DNA from 3 places in the Micromonospora sp. NPDC049171 genome. Region 2 is predicted to be linked to each of the others. Evidence: riboswitches for the same ligand, from Rfam matches in the RefSeq annotation. Region 2 holds a riboswitch; each other region holds the start of a gene.
What was found. Region 2 has a riboswitch for cyclic di-AMP ahead of AB0B14_RS18860 (C39 family peptidase). Riboswitches for the same ligand answer to the same signal wherever they lie in the genome.

Region 1 (4,912 bases), on a different contig from region 2:
TCCGCCCGTCGCCGGGCGTCCCGTCCGGGTGCACGTGCAGGTACGCGAGGTCACCCCGGCGCAGTGCCACCAGGTGCCCGTACGCGCCCAGGTAGGGCTCCAGGTCGGTGACCGGCCGCCCGTCCCGGCTGACGGTGAGGGTGAGCGGCGAGGTGCGGCCGGGCCGCGGCGCGCCGGTCAGGGTGACCGTGTAGCCGTCAACGGTGGTGCTTGTCGCCGGGGCGGGCAACTGTCGTTCGGTCAGCGCACCGGGCACTGTCACGTCCACGCCGAGCGTCAGCGGCTCACCCCCGGTCGGGGTGAAGTCGGCGAACGCCCGCCACTGCCCGGGGCCGGCCAGCGGTGTGCCGACCCGCCAGGTGCCGTCCGCACCCAGGTCGGGGTGCACGTGCCGGAAACCGGACAGGTCCCGGCGGGCCACGATCAGGTGCATCCGCCTGTCGTGTGCCACGTCGTACCGGGTCACCGGCTGGCCGTCCGGACCGGTGATCCGGAAGGCGAACTGGTCGGCCGGGGCGGCGACCGGGACGAGGGTGTAGCCGCGGTCGGAGACGAGCAGCCCACCGGGAATCCGGTCGGCCGGCTCGCCGCGTTCTTCAGTCGTGTGGACGGCGTCGCCGTCATGCCGGCCCTCGACGACCGGGGTGCGGTCGGCCACCCGGCCGACCGTGTAGGTGGCGCCGAAGATCGCCGCGAGGCCGGCAGCGAATCCGGCGAGTCTCGTCACGGTACGCATGCCGGCCCCCGCGCTCACGCGTCGACGAGGTCGTAGCCGGCCTCGTCGACGGCGGCCCGGACGACCTGCACGTCCAGCGGCTGCTCGCTGCTCACGTTGACCTGGCCGGTCGCGAGGTCGACCTGGACGTCTCGCACGCCCGCGATGGCGCCGACCTCGGCGCTCACCGCGCTGACGCAGTGCCCACAGGTCATGCCCTGCACCTGGAACGTGGTGTTGACCATCGGATCGTCTCCTTTGCCGTTACCGGTACCCGGTGGGGGTATCAGGTCCGGAAGCGACCGTACCATACCCCCCGGGGGTAGGCTATCCTGGTCGGCATGACCGCACCCACCCCGATCCGCGGGTACACCGCCAGCAAGGACCAGCTGCTCGCGCGGCTCCGCCGAGTCGAGGGCCAGGTCCGCGGCATCGAGAAGATGGTCGACGACGACCGCTACTGCATCGACGTGCTCACCCAGATCTCCGCGATCCAGGCCGCCCTCGACAAGGTGGCGCTGGGGCTGCTCGACGGACACGCCCGGCACTGCATGCACGAGGGGGCCGCCGAGGGGCGGGCCGACGAGATGGCCACCGAGATGATGGCGGCCGTCGGCCGGCTGATGAAGCGCGGCTGACCGCCCCGCACCCCGACGCCGGCACGCGGCGGTTCCCCGTCACGACCTGCGCCCCCGGGCCGGGCTGGTTAGCATTCCCCACGATGACCCCCCGCATGCCGCTGCGCGAACGGGCACCGGCGTCGCCACGCCGTGGCGTCGCCGCTGGCCACCCGGGCCGGGCACTGACCATCCGTGATCAGGTGGTCGCCGGTCAGCGATCCACCGCGTCTCCCGCCGCGATTCCACGGTGCGGATGAACCGACCGGCTCACTGACACGTACCCCGCACCGGATCGTTGGGAGTCTCGCCTTGGGTTCCGACCACACCCGCTCTGCTCCGTCCGCCCCGCCCCGGGTGCGGCGGCTCCTCGTCGTGACGGTGGTGCCCCTCTTCGTCGCCACCGTGCTCGCCGCGGCCCTGCTCTGGCCGCGCGGCGGGACACCGCAGACCGACGCCGGGGCGGACGTGCCGCGCTACGGCGGCACGGTGACCCGGGTGGTGACCGAGCCGTGCCCGCCGCTGCCGTCGAGCCCCGAGGGCACGCCCCGGGTCGGCGGCGGGCCGTGCGGCACTGTCGACGTCCGGGTGGACGACGGGCCGACCGCCGGTCAACAGGTCCGGACACCGATCCCCGACGGACCCGGCGCACCACGGGTCGAGGTCGGCGACGAGGTCATCCTCGTCGAGCTGACCGATCCCGTCGATCCCAGCACCAGCAACTGGAACATCGCCGAGCACCAGCGCGGCACCCCGATGCTGTGGCTGGCGGTGATCTTCGCCGCGGCGATCGTCGCGTTCGGTCGGTGGCGGGGTCTGGCCGCACTCGCCGGGTTGGCGGCCAGCTTCGCCATCCTGCTCACGTTCGTGCTGCCGGGCATCGGTGCCGGCAAGTCGCCCCTGCTGGTGGCGGTGGTCGGCGCGGCACTGATCATGTTCGTGGTGCTCTATCTGACGCACGGGGTCACCGCACAGACCTCGGTGGCGGTGCTCGGCACCCTGGGCAGCCTGGTGCTGACCGGGCTGCTCGCCACCATCGCCACGGCCGCGACCCACCTCACCGGCTTCGGCAGCGAGGACGCGACGACACTGTCGATGTTCCAGGCCGACGTGGACCTACACGGCCTGCTGCTCGCCGGGATCATCATCGGATCGCTCGGGGTGCTCGACGACGTGACGGTCACCCAGGCGGCCACCGTCACCGAGCTGGCGCACGCCAACCCCGGGCTGACCCGGTTGCAGCTCTACCGCGCCGCGACCCGGGTCGGCCGCGCGCACATCGCCTCCACTGTCAACACCATCGTGCTGGCGTACGCGGGCGCGTCGCTGCCCCTGCTGCTCCTGCTCACCGCCGACTCGCGGCCGATCGGGCAGATCCTCACCAGCGAGTTCCTCGCGCAGGAAATCGTCCGCAGCGCGGTCGCCACGCTCGGCCTGATCGCCGCCGTGCCACTGACCACCGGGCTGGCCGCGATCGTGACCGCCGCCGGACGCGCCGACGCCACACCGCCCGCCGACGCCGCCCGGCGGCCACCGGAGCCGGACCGGGCGGAGCCGCTGGCCGCCCTCAGCTCACCGCGAACCTCTCGACCCGACGAGCCGGAGCAGACCCGGACCCCACCCCCATCCACGGCCACCGACGGGTGGCCGGAGTCGAACAGGAGCACGGAAACGGCATGGTGACACTCCTCAGCGTGACCAGATCGGATCTCCACCCTGAGAACCGCGTCACTGATCACCCAGCGCTATGGCGAAATGACACTTTTGGTCGGCAGCCAGGCGTAGCTCACGCAGTCGACTCTCGGGTAACCTCGCTGCCGGTTACCGATGAAGGCGCGAAGCGGCGCCTGCGGTGCCACCGCCCAATCGCCAACCGGCGAGCCGGGGACCCAGGTATGTGGGGTGAATCCGCGTCAGCGGTAGGGGCCACTTCCGCCCCGAACCCGTCAGCTAACCCGGTCGGCGGTCGACGGAAGGGAACATTGTGACGGCACCCCTACGCCGCTGGTTGACACCCGTGGTGGCCGTGATCGCCGCACTGACCGTGCTCGCCGGGCCCCTGCCGGCCCACGCCGCCCCGACGACCCCGACACCGTCCGGGCACGAGGAGGACGGCGAGCCGAAGCTGCTCAACGACGTCATCGAGCAGGCCAACCGGGACTACTCCGCCGCCAAGTCCAAACTGGACAAGTCCAAGAAGCGTCAGCTGGAGCTGGCGCTGGAGGTGGACCGGGCCAAGGCCGACCTGGACGCGTTGGCACCACAGGTCGGGCAGATCGCCGCCCAGTCGTACCGGACCGGTCGGATCGGCGCGCTCGCGATGCTGCTCGAAAGCGACGCTCCCGACACCTTCGTGCAGCGCGCCGCGATGCTCGACGAGATCAACATGGTGAACGAGAACAAGCTCGCCGAGGTCAACGCGGTGAAGGCCCGCGCCGAGCAGGCCAAGTTCCTCCTCGACACCGAGGTTCGCGAGCAGCAGAAGCAGACCGCCGTGATGGCCAAGCGGAAGAACGAGGCCGACAAGGCGCTCTCGCTGGTCGGCGGCAAGGGCTTCACCGGCGGCCTGGTGGACGCCACCTCGCCGGTCGCCAAGATCGGGCCGGGCCGCACCGCCGACGGTGACTGGAAGGCGCAGTCGTGCAGCGAGGACGACCCGACCACGTCCGGCTGCATCACGCCTCGCACGCTGCACGCGTACAAGGAGGTCAAGCGGGCCGGCTTCAACCGGTTCGTCGGCTGCTACCGCCCCGGCGGGCCGTGGGAGCACCCGAAGGGCAAGGCCTGCGACTGGTCGCTACAGAAGAGCGGCTTCGCGCCCTGGCACAACGAGGACACCCGGACGTACGGCAACAACGTCGCCGCGTTCCTCATCCGTAACGCCGACCGGCTCGGCATCTACTACGTGATCTGGAACCGGCAGATCTGGTTCCCGGCAAGCGGTTGGAAGTCGTACAGCGGGCCGTCGAACCACACCGACCACGTCCACATGTCGCTGCTCTGACCCACCGGATCCTCCGTCGAGGGCCGCTCCGCCTCGGGCGGGGCGGCCCTCGACGTGTCAGGCGGCCGACCCGGTCGGCACGTCGAGCGTCGCGAAGCCGGCCGGCACCGCCGCCACCGGGCGCACGACGCCGGCGGCGAGCCGGTATGACACGCCCACCACCGCACACCGCCCCTGTGCCACCTCGTCGGCCAGCACGGGCGACTGCCCGAGCAGCGTCTCGACGGTCTGCGCGATGTGGATGTCGACGATGCCGTCGATGTCCTCCACACCCTCGGCACGGGCCCGGGCCAGACTGGGCAGCACGGCGTCGACCACCGCGCCCAGGTGCCCGGGAGGCTGCGTGCCGGTCGCGGCGGACTCCCGCGCCGCCTGCACCGCCCCGCACGAGTCGTGGCCGAGCACCACCACCAGCGGCGTGCCGAGGACTGTCACCGCGTACTCCACGCTGCCGAGCACCTCCGGACCGGCGGTGTGCCCGGCCGTGCGGACCACGAACAGGTCACCAAGCCCTCGGTCGAAGATGATCTCGGCGGCCAGGCGGGAGTCGGAGCAACCGACGATCACCGCGAACGG
Region 2 (4,912 bases):
GGCCGAAGCTGCTCGTGGCGCTGCTCGTCGCGCTGCCCCTGCTGATCCTCGCGCTCTGGCCGGCCCAGCACCTGGTGCCGGAGGTGAGCCGGTGGTGGTTCACCCAGATCTTCCCGCCGGCACGGTCGCTGGAGTTCTGGTTGGGCGCGGTGGCGGCCGAGCTGATGCGCCGGGGTCTCTGGCGTGGCCCGGGGCTGACCTGGGCCAGCGTGATCTTCGTGGGCATCTGGGCGGCGGCCGCGCAGTGGATCCCCGCGGAGCTGTGGACCACGCTGCTCGCGGTCGCGTACCTGCTGGTGATCGCCGCCGCGGCGGACGCGGATGTGCGGGGCCGGCGGTCGCCGTGGCGGTCCCGGCCGCTGGTCTGGCTCGGCGAGGTCTCGTTCGCCTTCTACCTGGTCCACGTGCTGGTGATGACGAGCGTGCTGCGCTTCAGCGGTGACTGGGGGACCGGCTTCCCGGGCTGGCGCGGCCCGGCCGTGGTGCTCGGTTTCCTGCTGGTGAACCTGGTCCTCGCCGGGCTGCTGCACCGCTTCGTCGAGACCCCGATGATGCGCCGGCTCGCACCGCGCCGTCCGGCCCGACAGGTGTCCGTGCCCGGACAACGCACCGCCGCGACCCAGGCCGCCGGCACCGACAAGACCGGCGGCACCGGCGCCCGAACCGACCCCGGCGGGCCCGACCAGACCGACAGTCGATCAACGTACGCGGACACCCGCTGACACCGTCCACCCAGGTCAGCGTGTCGGCGCGGCGTACGCCGACACGCCCGTGGTCGATGCGCCAGGCGCCGGCGCGACGGTAGCGTGGGGACGTGCTTCCGGTCGCGTTCACCTGTCCGCTGTGGTGGGTGGCGCGCTGGGCGACACGGGTGCTGACCAGCCTCGCCGTGGTCGCGGCCCTGGCGCTCGGCGCAGGCCCGGCCTCGGCCGCCGTGCCACCGTCGCACCCGACCGCCGCGCCGAGCGTGAGCGCCGCGCCGACTGCGGGTGTCGCCGAGGAGACCTTCCCGACCTGGTCGGTCGACGCGCCACCGGCTCTCCCCGGCGCCCAGGGGGCCATCGCGACAGGCCTGCTGCCGGTGTGCGCGACCCGGCCCGACCGGCTGCCGCTCGTCGACGGTCTCCGCAGCTGGCCGCCCCGGGGCCCACCCGCGCGCTGAGCCACCCGGGACACGCGTCCCGTCGCCGCGCCCTGTCGACCCACCAGCTCCGCACCCCGCCGATTCCTGGCCCGCCGTGGCCGGGCGGCCGGTGGGGCTCCCATCGCTCTGCTTCCTCCGCGAGGTGCCGACCATGGAGACAGTCGTCTTCTACCAGTTCGTAACCGAGGTGCCGCAGGCCGCCGCCATCTGGTCGGCCCTGTTCCTGCTGGCGCTCGGCGTCCTCGCCGTGCTGGTCGCCCGGCCCGAACGGGACCGGCCCACCGACGACCCGTCGCCGCCCGTCCCGACCGCCCGCGAGCTGGCCGCGGCCGAAACCGTCGACAGGCACCGGTACGCCGAGGAGGTGGCCGTCGCCGCGGCCGGCGCGGCCAGGACGGCCGGGCGGCGACGGGATGCCTGGCTGACGGCTCAGGACCAGGTGGAACGGGCCTGGGCGCGGTACGACGAGGCGGACACCGCCGCGCGTCGCTTCGCGGGGTCCGGGGCGCTACCCACCCCGGGCACCCCCCGCACCCCCGCCGAGTACGCGTCCCGGGAGCGCTACCTGCACCGTGCGGCGACGGCGGCGTACTGGCGGGGTGACCTGACCATGGCGCAGCTCGGTGACGTCTTCGGGCGTCGGCGCGGCTGGGATTCCCGGCGACACCCGGTCGAGCAGGAGGCGCTGCTCAGCCGGGTGATCCGGGACGCGAGGCTGGCCGACTACCAGGCCGCGGCCACGGCGGAGCGGGCCGCCTGGCGGGATGCGGACCTGGCCGCCTCCTCGGCGCGTACCCTCGCGGCGGAGGCGGCCGCGGCAGTTGCCCGGTTGCGGCCGAGCCCGGCACCCGTCCGCCGGCTGGTGCGTGGGGTGCCCCGGCCCGCCGTCGTGGCACGCTGGCGTCCGGCCCGTGCCCTTCGCGCCCGATCCGTTATGTGAGCCCGGTCACGGGATTTGCGAATCGGGCGTCCGGCACGATCAGCTCGATTTTTCCCGGAATTGTGGCCGCATTGTTGGCGGCCTGTCCGGTTGTCGACCGTAGGCGTCGCCGTAACCGGTTGTCCCATCGAGTCACGTCATCGGCAATACGCGCAGAAATTGTGGCACCCATTGAGGTTTACGCAGGTGAAGCCGGCTTGGCAGGGTGTGGATGGGCCAGTAGTGTCGTCCCGTCCGGTGCGGTAACCGATCGCAAGAGGCGACGCCGCGCCGACCCGCTCAATCGTGATCAACGAACCGGGGACCCATCAGTAAGTCCGGGGTGAATCCGCGAGCCACGGCCCGCGGTAGGGCGATCTTCCCGCCCGAATCCGTCAGCTAACCCGGTAGGCGGTGTCGGAAGGAGTTCCAAACTCGTGCAGCACCTTTCCACCCCTCGGCTGTTCCCTCGCCTCCACGGCGCAGCGGTGCCCCCGCTCATCCGTCCAGTGACGGTGAGCTGACCCCCGGGTCACCGCCTCTCCCGCCCGGCCGAGCCGGGCGTTCCCCTGAGCGGTTCACCACCCGCGGACCACCGTCCGCGCGCTGGCGCCTGCCCGGACACCGGTCGCGCCCCGGTGTGCCGCTCTCCCCCCGATCCGTGGAGGACCCCGTGAAGCACACCATGCAGCGCCAGCTCCGCCGCATCGCGACCGAGCGCCCGTACCAGATCGTCGCCGCCTCCGCCGCGGCCCTCGTGCTCGCCGCCACCACCGGCACCCTGCTCACCGTCGCCGACGACGCCCCGGCCGCTCAGCGCACCGCGACCACGGTCGCCGAGATGCGCAGCGACACCACCACCTCCCAGGGCGACGCGTCCCCGCTGGCCAGCACCGCGCCGTCCAGCGCCGCCCCGGCCACCAGCGCCGCGGCGCCCGCCGCCAAGGCCAGCAGCAACCCGGATCTGACCCGTAAGCCGACGCCGCCGAAGCCGCCCGCGACCAAGGTGCTCGACTACGAGTACGAGGCGCAGAACACGTACTACAACTGCGGCCCGGCGGCCACCCGCAACGCGCTCAGCGCCAGCGGGATCGACCGCACCCAGGAAGAACTCGCTGCCGAACTGGGCACCACCGAGATGGGCACCAACTCGGCCGAGGACACCACCCGGGCGCTCAACGCCGAGGTGAAGGGTTCCCCGTACCGGACCCGGATGTTCCCCGGCGCGCCCAGCCCGGCACAGATGGACCGGCTCCAGGCCGACGTCGTCCGGGCCATCACCGACGGCCGGGGCGTGGTGGCCAACGTCGTCGGCGACGCCACCGACACCGACGGCAGCTGGCACTCCTACGGTGGCGGCCACTACATCGCCGTCGTGGGTTACAAGGACAACGGTCGCACCGTGCGGATCGCCGACTCGGCGAACCCGGCCGACCCGTCGTACTGGATCACCACCATCGACCTGGCCAACTGGATCACCAGCCGGGGCTACTCCGCCTGACCCGGGCACCCTGACCGCCGCGGGCGTCGTCCCCCACAAGGGGCCGACGCCCGCGGCGTCTCTCCCGCTGGCCCGGGGTACGCCCCCGTCGACGACTCTCGTCCGGGACAGCGAACCGTGGGAGACTGCGGCCGTGGTGGACGAATCGGGTGGTCACGCCGGTCGACGGCCGGTCCTGCTGCTGTTGCACGGCATGGGGGCGACCGGTGACGTGTGGCTGCCCTGGGCGTCGCACCTGGAACAACACTGGCCCGGCCGGTGGCTGGCACCGGACCTCGCCGGACACGGCTGGGCACCGCCGCTGCCGTCGTACTCCTTCGCCGGTCTCGCCCAGCGGATCGCGCAGGCCCTCGCCCCCGACGACCGGCTCGTCGTGCTCGGGCACTCGCTGGGCGGCGTGGTCGGCCTCGCGTTGGCCGCACGCGACGCCGGGATGCCGGTGGACGCCGTGGTCGGGTTCGGCATCAAGGCGCTCTGGTCACCCGCCGAGCTGGACCGCGCCGCCGAGCTCGCCGCCCGCCCGGTGAGCTGGTTCGCCAGCCGCACCGAGGCGGCCCGCCGCTACCTGCGCGTGTCCGGGCTGACCGGCCTGCTCCCGCCGGACCACCCGGTGGTGGACGCCGGCCTTCGTCAGGTCGACGGCAAGTGGCGCCTCGCCATGGATCCCCGCGCCTTCGCCGTCGGCGAGCCCGACCTGAGCGCGCTGCTGGCGGCGACCGACGCCCCGGTGCTGCTGGCGCGTGGTGAGCACGACCCGATGGTCACCGAGGCGCAGCTCAAGGAGTACGGCGTACCGGTCGCCACGCTGCCCGGCCTCGGGCACAACGCGCACGTGCAGGACCCGGCGGCCGTCCTGGCGCTGCTGGACGCGTACCGCTGAGGTTCGTCGCGGGGGTAAACCGGTAGTGGCGCCATACCCGGACGCCTACCATCCCGCGTTGATGTCCACAGTCGAGCAAGCCCTGATCACCACCGTGAGCCTGCACGTCGTCGACACCCGACTCGACGACGCGGCACGTCGCTGCCGGCCGCTCGTCGCGTCGCTCGGCGCGGTGAGCGTCACGGCGTCCCGCACCGAGGTCGACGGCCCCCGCAGCGGGGTCAACCTGGGCCTGACGCTGACGCCGGCCGCCCCGTCGGCGTCCGGCGGGGAGGCGGTGCGCCAGTTCGCCGCTCCGCTGCTGGAGCGCTTCCGGTGGGGCCGTGGCGATCTCGACGTGGGCGAGACGGCCGCCGGCCATCCGTGGGGGTTCGCCGCCGGTCCGGAGCGGACGACCGACGGGGTGACGCCGCTGAGCGTGTCCGTCGGCGCGGTCGGTGACGCGGCGGAGGAGTGGTGGGATCCGCC
Region 3 (4,912 bases), on a different contig from region 2:
GGGTCGGTGCCGGCACCGACCGGCGCGCCCAACTCCCGCTGGTACGAGGCCAGCAGCGCCGCGCCGCCCCGGATGTTCACACCGACGTCGGTACGCAGCGAGTCGGTGGCCGCGCCGGTCAGTGCGGCGGCGGCGTCCACGGTCTGCAACGCGGCGGCCGATGGTGCCGGGTCCGCCGACCGAGGCGCGGGTGCCAGCGCGGTACGGGAGTCGTCGCCGCGCGGATCCTCGGTGCCGGTGCCGGTGCCGGTGCCGGTGCCGGCGTCGTGGTGGCCGGCCGTGGGCAGGGCGGCCACGTGTCTGGCGTCGGTCAGGTGCATCGGGCCGTAACCGCCGCTGGTGCTGGGTGTGCCGGCGTTGCTGTCCCAGCGGGACTCCAGGTAGGAGACGCCGAGCAGCACGTCGGTCGGTACGCCGAACTCGGCCGCCGCGGCGGCGTACTGCTGCTGGCGGTCGCCGGTGGGTGCGGCGGCGGCGTGGGCGGGTAGCGGTACCGCGGTCGCGGCGGCGACCACGGCGGCGGCGAGCAGTGCGCGCCGGCCGGGGGACAGGGTTGGATGGTGCATCGAACCCCCTAGATTCCACGGGTGCAGGTCAGGTCACCTTCGCGCCGCCCGGGAGCCCACGTCAATACCTTTCTATGTGTCGACCTGCCTGGAAAGAAATCTTCGCGTGTGGTCGGGGCTCCTCTCCGATCGGTACGGAGTGTCACGGCCGCGCGGGTTGCGGAGTGGTAACGGGCGTCTCTACTCTGGTCTTTTGTCGGCCCGATAGCAGCTCCGCCCAGCCCGGGCGGTAACGGACCGACACCGCCGAGTCGTTTCCGAACGAACCGGGGACCCATGTCCCCCGGGGTGAATCCGCAGCCACTGCGGTAGGGCGCCGACTTCCCGCCCGAACCCGTCAGCTAACCCGGTAGGCGGTCAGGAAGAAGGAGTACGGAACCCCGGTGGCACTCCATGCCCCGCGGCCGTCGTCCGAGCGGTCGGCAGCAGCCGGCCCCATGTCGATCGCGCCGCGCCCACGCTGGTCCCGCTTCACCACCGCGCTCGCCGCACTGGCCGGCGTCGCCGTCGTCCTGACCGGCAGCGCCACGCCGGCCCACGCCGACCCGTCCGTCGCCGAGATCGAGCGCCAGATCGACGCCGACTGGAACAAACTCGAACCGATCATCGAACAGCACAACGCCACCCGGATCGACCTCGCCGCCAAACGCAGGCAGGCCGGCGCGCTGGCCGCCCGGATCGCCCCGCTGGAGCGCCAGGTCGACGCCGCGATGGACAAGGTCAGTGCCCTGGCGGTGCGCGCGTACAAGGGCGAGAACGTGCTGACCGTCAACGCCGTACTGGGCAGCCGGTCGCCCAGCGAGGTGGTCGGGCAGCTCGAGATGCTCGACCGCTTCGCGCACAACCAGCAGCAGGACGTCCGCGAGGTGGCCGACCTGCGCGACCAGTTGGCCGGGCAGAAGGCGCCGCTCGACGCGATGGTGGCCCAACTGACCCGCACCGAGGCTCAGCTGGCGGCGAAGAAGAAGCAGATCAACGAGGAGATCGACAAGCTGCAGAAGCTGCGCCTCAAGGTGTACGGCAGCGGTGGCGGCGGTCCGCTGCGCCCGGCGCCCTGCCCTGCCAGCTATCCCGGTGGCGCCGCCGGCACGGCGGTCAAGTTCGCCTGCGCGCAGATCGGCAAGCCCTACGTCTGGGGTGCCGAGGGCCCGAACTCGTACGACTGCTCCGGGCTGATGCTGGCCGCCTGGGCGAAGGCCGGGGTGTCCCTGCCGCACAACGCCGCCGCGCAGAGCCGCGCCACCAAGAAGGTCAGCAAGGGCGACCTGCGCCCCGGCGACCTGGTCTTCTACTACAGCGACATCCACCACGTCGGCATGTACGTCGGTGACGGCTGGGTGGTGCACGCCTCGCAGGCCGGTGAACCGGTCAAGATGAAGAGGGCCGACGACGGTCAGGTCCACAGCTACGGCCGTCCAGGCTGATCAGTGCGCGGACCGGGGGCCCGTCGCGATCCGTCGCGGCGGGCCCCCGTCGTCACGGGTTCAGCGGGTGGGCCAGGTGCGCCAGTGCTGCCAGGCGCGACTCGGCGTCGGCCCCCGCTGCCCCTGGTAGCGCGAGCCGTAGACCGCCGAGCCGTACGGGTGCTCGGCCGGCGAGGAGAGTCGGAAGATGCAGAGCTGCCCGATCTTCATGCCCGGCCAGAGCGTGATCGGCAGGTTCGCCACGTTCGACAGCTCCAGCGTGACGTGACCGGAGAAGCCGGGGTCGATGAAACCGGCGGTGGAGTGCGTGAGCAGCCCCAGCCGCCCCAGCGAACTCTTGCCCTCCAGTCGGCCGGCGAGCTGGTCACCCAGCGAGATGACCTCCAACGTCGAGGCGAGCACGAACTCGCCGGGGTGCAGCACGAACGGCTCCCCGTCGGGCACCTCGATCGCCGACGTCAGGTCGTCCTGCTGCATCGCCGGGTCAATGTGGGTGTAGAGATGGTTGTTGAAGACCCGGAACAGCCGGTCCAGCCGCACGTCGATGCTGGAAGGTTGGACCAGGGTGGGCTCGAACGGCTCCAGGCCCAGCGTGCCGGCCTTGATCTCGGAGACCAGGTCGCGGTCGGAGAGCAGCATCGGACCACCATAGCGGCGGCCCGAAAACCCACCAGATTCGGTGCCGGTGACCAGCGCGTCGAGGTCGCTGCTCGTACATTTGTTCGATAGAATGCTCGCATGGCTTCCTGGTCCGAATTCGCCGCCGACGAGCCCCGACTCGCCGACGGGATCCGCGTTCTCCTCCAGCAGTACGGGCCGGGCTTCGGCTACCTGGCCACGGTCCGCGCCGACGGCGGGCCCCGGGTCCATCCGGTCTCCCCGGTCATCACCGACGAGGGTCTGTTCTGCTTCGTCATCGACTCTCCGAAGCGCCGTGACCTCGAACGCGACGGCCGCTACGCGCTGCACTCGTTCCCCCCGGAGGAGAGCGACGACGAGGCGTACGTGGCGGGGCGTGCCCGTCCGGTGACCGATCCGGTCCGGGTGGCGCACCTGGCGCAGAGCGCCCGCGCCGAGCCGCAGGTCGACTGGAGGCTCTTCGAGTTCACCGTCGACGTGGCGATGCTCACCCGCCGCGAGCAGCACCTCGCGGGCGTCCCCGGCCTCCCGGCGGGCCGTCCGGCCGTTCGGGTCTGGCTCGACCCGCACGCTCCGGCGGCGACTGCCGCGCCACTCACCGCGCCGCAGACGCGCCCGGTCCGCCGCAGCCGTGACGTCCAGTGCACAGCCGCCTGACCACCACGGCCCAGAGACAGCCGGTGCCGGCTCCGTGCTGACGGAGCCGGCATTCGGCTGTACGCCCGGCACTGCCCCCCTGCGCCGCGCCGCCGCGCGCTGCCCTGCCCTGCCCTGCCCTGCCCCCCCCCGCCCCCCCCCCCCCCCCCCCGCCCCGCCCCGCCCCGCCCCGCCCCGCCTCGCCCGGCCCCGCCCGGCCCCGCCCGGCACCGCCTCGCCCCGTCCGGCCCTGCCCGGCACCGGCCTGCGGGCGCCATCCCGCATGATCGACTCGGTTTTCATGAAATCGCGGTGTCCCGGCCGCTCGGACACCCCGACTTTCAGGAACCCGAGTGGATCAAGTCGGACGGAACCCTGGCTGAACCAGGCAGAGCGGGCAGAGCGGCACGCGGGCAAGCCGCGGGTCGGGGTGCGTGCATGCACGGGCACGGCGACTCGGGTACAGTGGTGCCGCTTGCGGGTGTAGTTCAATGGCAGAACATCAGCTTCCCAAGCTGACAGTGCGGGTTCGATTCCCGTCACCCGCTCCACGCACGGAAGCCCTGGTCAGGACCGATGGTCCCGCCAGGGCTTCCGTCGTTCTAGATGACTGAAGCAGGGCGCTGTGCCATTAGCTCGCCTCGGCGTGCGGTCCGTCGCCCTCGGCAACCCGCTTGACCTTGCGCTTGCTCGGCTTGTGTCGGGCCGCCTTGACGGCCTTGTCGATCGCGTCGGCGATGACCTGGTCGGCCTCCCGATTGGCGTGCTGATAGATCAGCGCTGCGCGGGGACTGTCGTGGCCCATCCGGGCCATGATGTCTCGCAGGCTGGCGCCGGGCGCCCGCGACGCGAGCGTGTTGCCGGGTCCGGTGCGCGGGCTACCCGGCGGCGCAGCTGACGTTGTTGAGCGTGAACGCGATCGGCGCCGCGTCGCTGGCCTGCCAGGTGCCCAGGACGCCAAAGACCACCGAGGCGCCCGGCGCCACCAGGGGGTTGTAGCTGGCGTTCCGGGCCGTGACGGTGGCACCGCTCTGCTGGGCGGTGGCGGACCAGGACTGGACGATGTGCTGGTCACCGGGGAAGGTGAAGCTGAGCGTCCAACCGTTGACCGGCACGGTGCTGGTGTTCTTGATGGTGATTTGGGCGGTGAAGCCTCCCGGCCACTCGCTCCCGGTGCGGTAGCTCACGGTGCAGGGCGCCGCCGGCGGCGGGTCGATCGGCACCGTGGCGGTCCGGGTGAGCAGGGTGCCGGTGGCGTCGTCCTCTACCCGGACCGTGACCTCCAGGCCGGTGGCCGTACAGCCGGAGGGCACAAAGTAACCGTCGTGCCAGCTGAAGGTCGCGCCCGGATCGACGGTGACCGCCCAGCCAGGCAGCGGGGGAAGGGCCGGGCAGCCGGTGGGGATGCCGGGGGTGGAGCCGACGAATCGGGCGTAGATCGCCGTGGAGACCTGTTGCTGTTGCGCGGTGCAGTTCTGCCCGACGGCCGTGGCGGTGACGGCCTGGCCCGGAACCACCCGCGGCGGGTTGAAGGTGAGCGACTGGATCTGGACGGTACCGGCGCAGGCGTCGGCCGGGACGGTCGCGCCGGCCGGGGCGGTGCCGGCTGGATCGGCCTGCGCCGCCGCTGCGGGGACGGCCAGTGCA

Region 1: another riboswitch for cyclic di-AMP. It lies ahead of AB0B14_RS03120 (hypothetical protein); the one in region 2 lies ahead of AB0B14_RS18860 (C39 family peptidase).
Region 3: another riboswitch for cyclic di-AMP. It lies ahead of AB0B14_RS15855 (NlpC/P60 family protein); the one in region 2 lies ahead of AB0B14_RS18860 (C39 family peptidase).

What each region holds. Positions count from the first base shown of each region.
Region 1 is NZ_JBEZDJ010000002.1:82,348-87,259, reverse strand. Features, by position in the region: gene AB0B14_RS03140 (hypothetical protein) at 1-736, opposite strand, end outside; gene AB0B14_RS03135 (copper ion binding protein) at 751-960, opposite strand; gene AB0B14_RS03130 (metal-sensitive transcriptional regulator) at 1,057-1,353, shown strand; gene AB0B14_RS03125 (YibE/F family protein) at 1,645-3,015, shown strand; cyclic di-AMP (ydaO/yuaA leader) riboswitch at 3,182-3,312, shown strand; gene AB0B14_RS03120 (hypothetical protein) at 3,317-4,336, shown strand; gene AB0B14_RS03115 (carbonic anhydrase) at 4,394-4,912, opposite strand, start outside.
Region 2 is NZ_JBEZDJ010000014.1:40,040-44,951, reverse strand. Features, by position in the region: gene AB0B14_RS18875 (acyltransferase) at 1-722, shown strand, start outside; gene AB0B14_RS18870 (hypothetical protein) at 815-1,162, shown strand; gene AB0B14_RS18865 (hypothetical protein) at 1,296-2,084, shown strand; cyclic di-AMP (ydaO/yuaA leader) riboswitch at 2,351-2,492, shown strand; gene AB0B14_RS18860 (C39 family peptidase) at 2,725-3,564, shown strand; gene AB0B14_RS18855 (alpha/beta fold hydrolase) at 3,698-4,444, shown strand; gene AB0B14_RS18850 (hypothetical protein) at 4,506-4,912, shown strand, end outside.
Region 3 is NZ_JBEZDJ010000011.1:70,660-75,571, reverse strand. Features, by position in the region: gene AB0B14_RS15860 (N-acetylmuramoyl-L-alanine amidase) at 1-566, opposite strand, end outside; cyclic di-AMP (ydaO/yuaA leader) riboswitch at 801-936, shown strand; gene AB0B14_RS15855 (NlpC/P60 family protein) at 1,004-1,990, shown strand; gene dcd (dCTP deaminase) at 2,051-2,629, opposite strand; gene AB0B14_RS15845 (pyridoxamine 5'-phosphate oxidase family protein) at 2,729-3,286, shown strand; tRNA gene AB0B14_RS15840 (tRNA-Gly) at 3,743-3,816, shown strand; gene AB0B14_RS15835 (hypothetical protein) at 3,897-4,070, opposite strand; gene AB0B14_RS15830 (cellulose-binding domain-containing protein) at 4,144-4,912, opposite strand, start outside.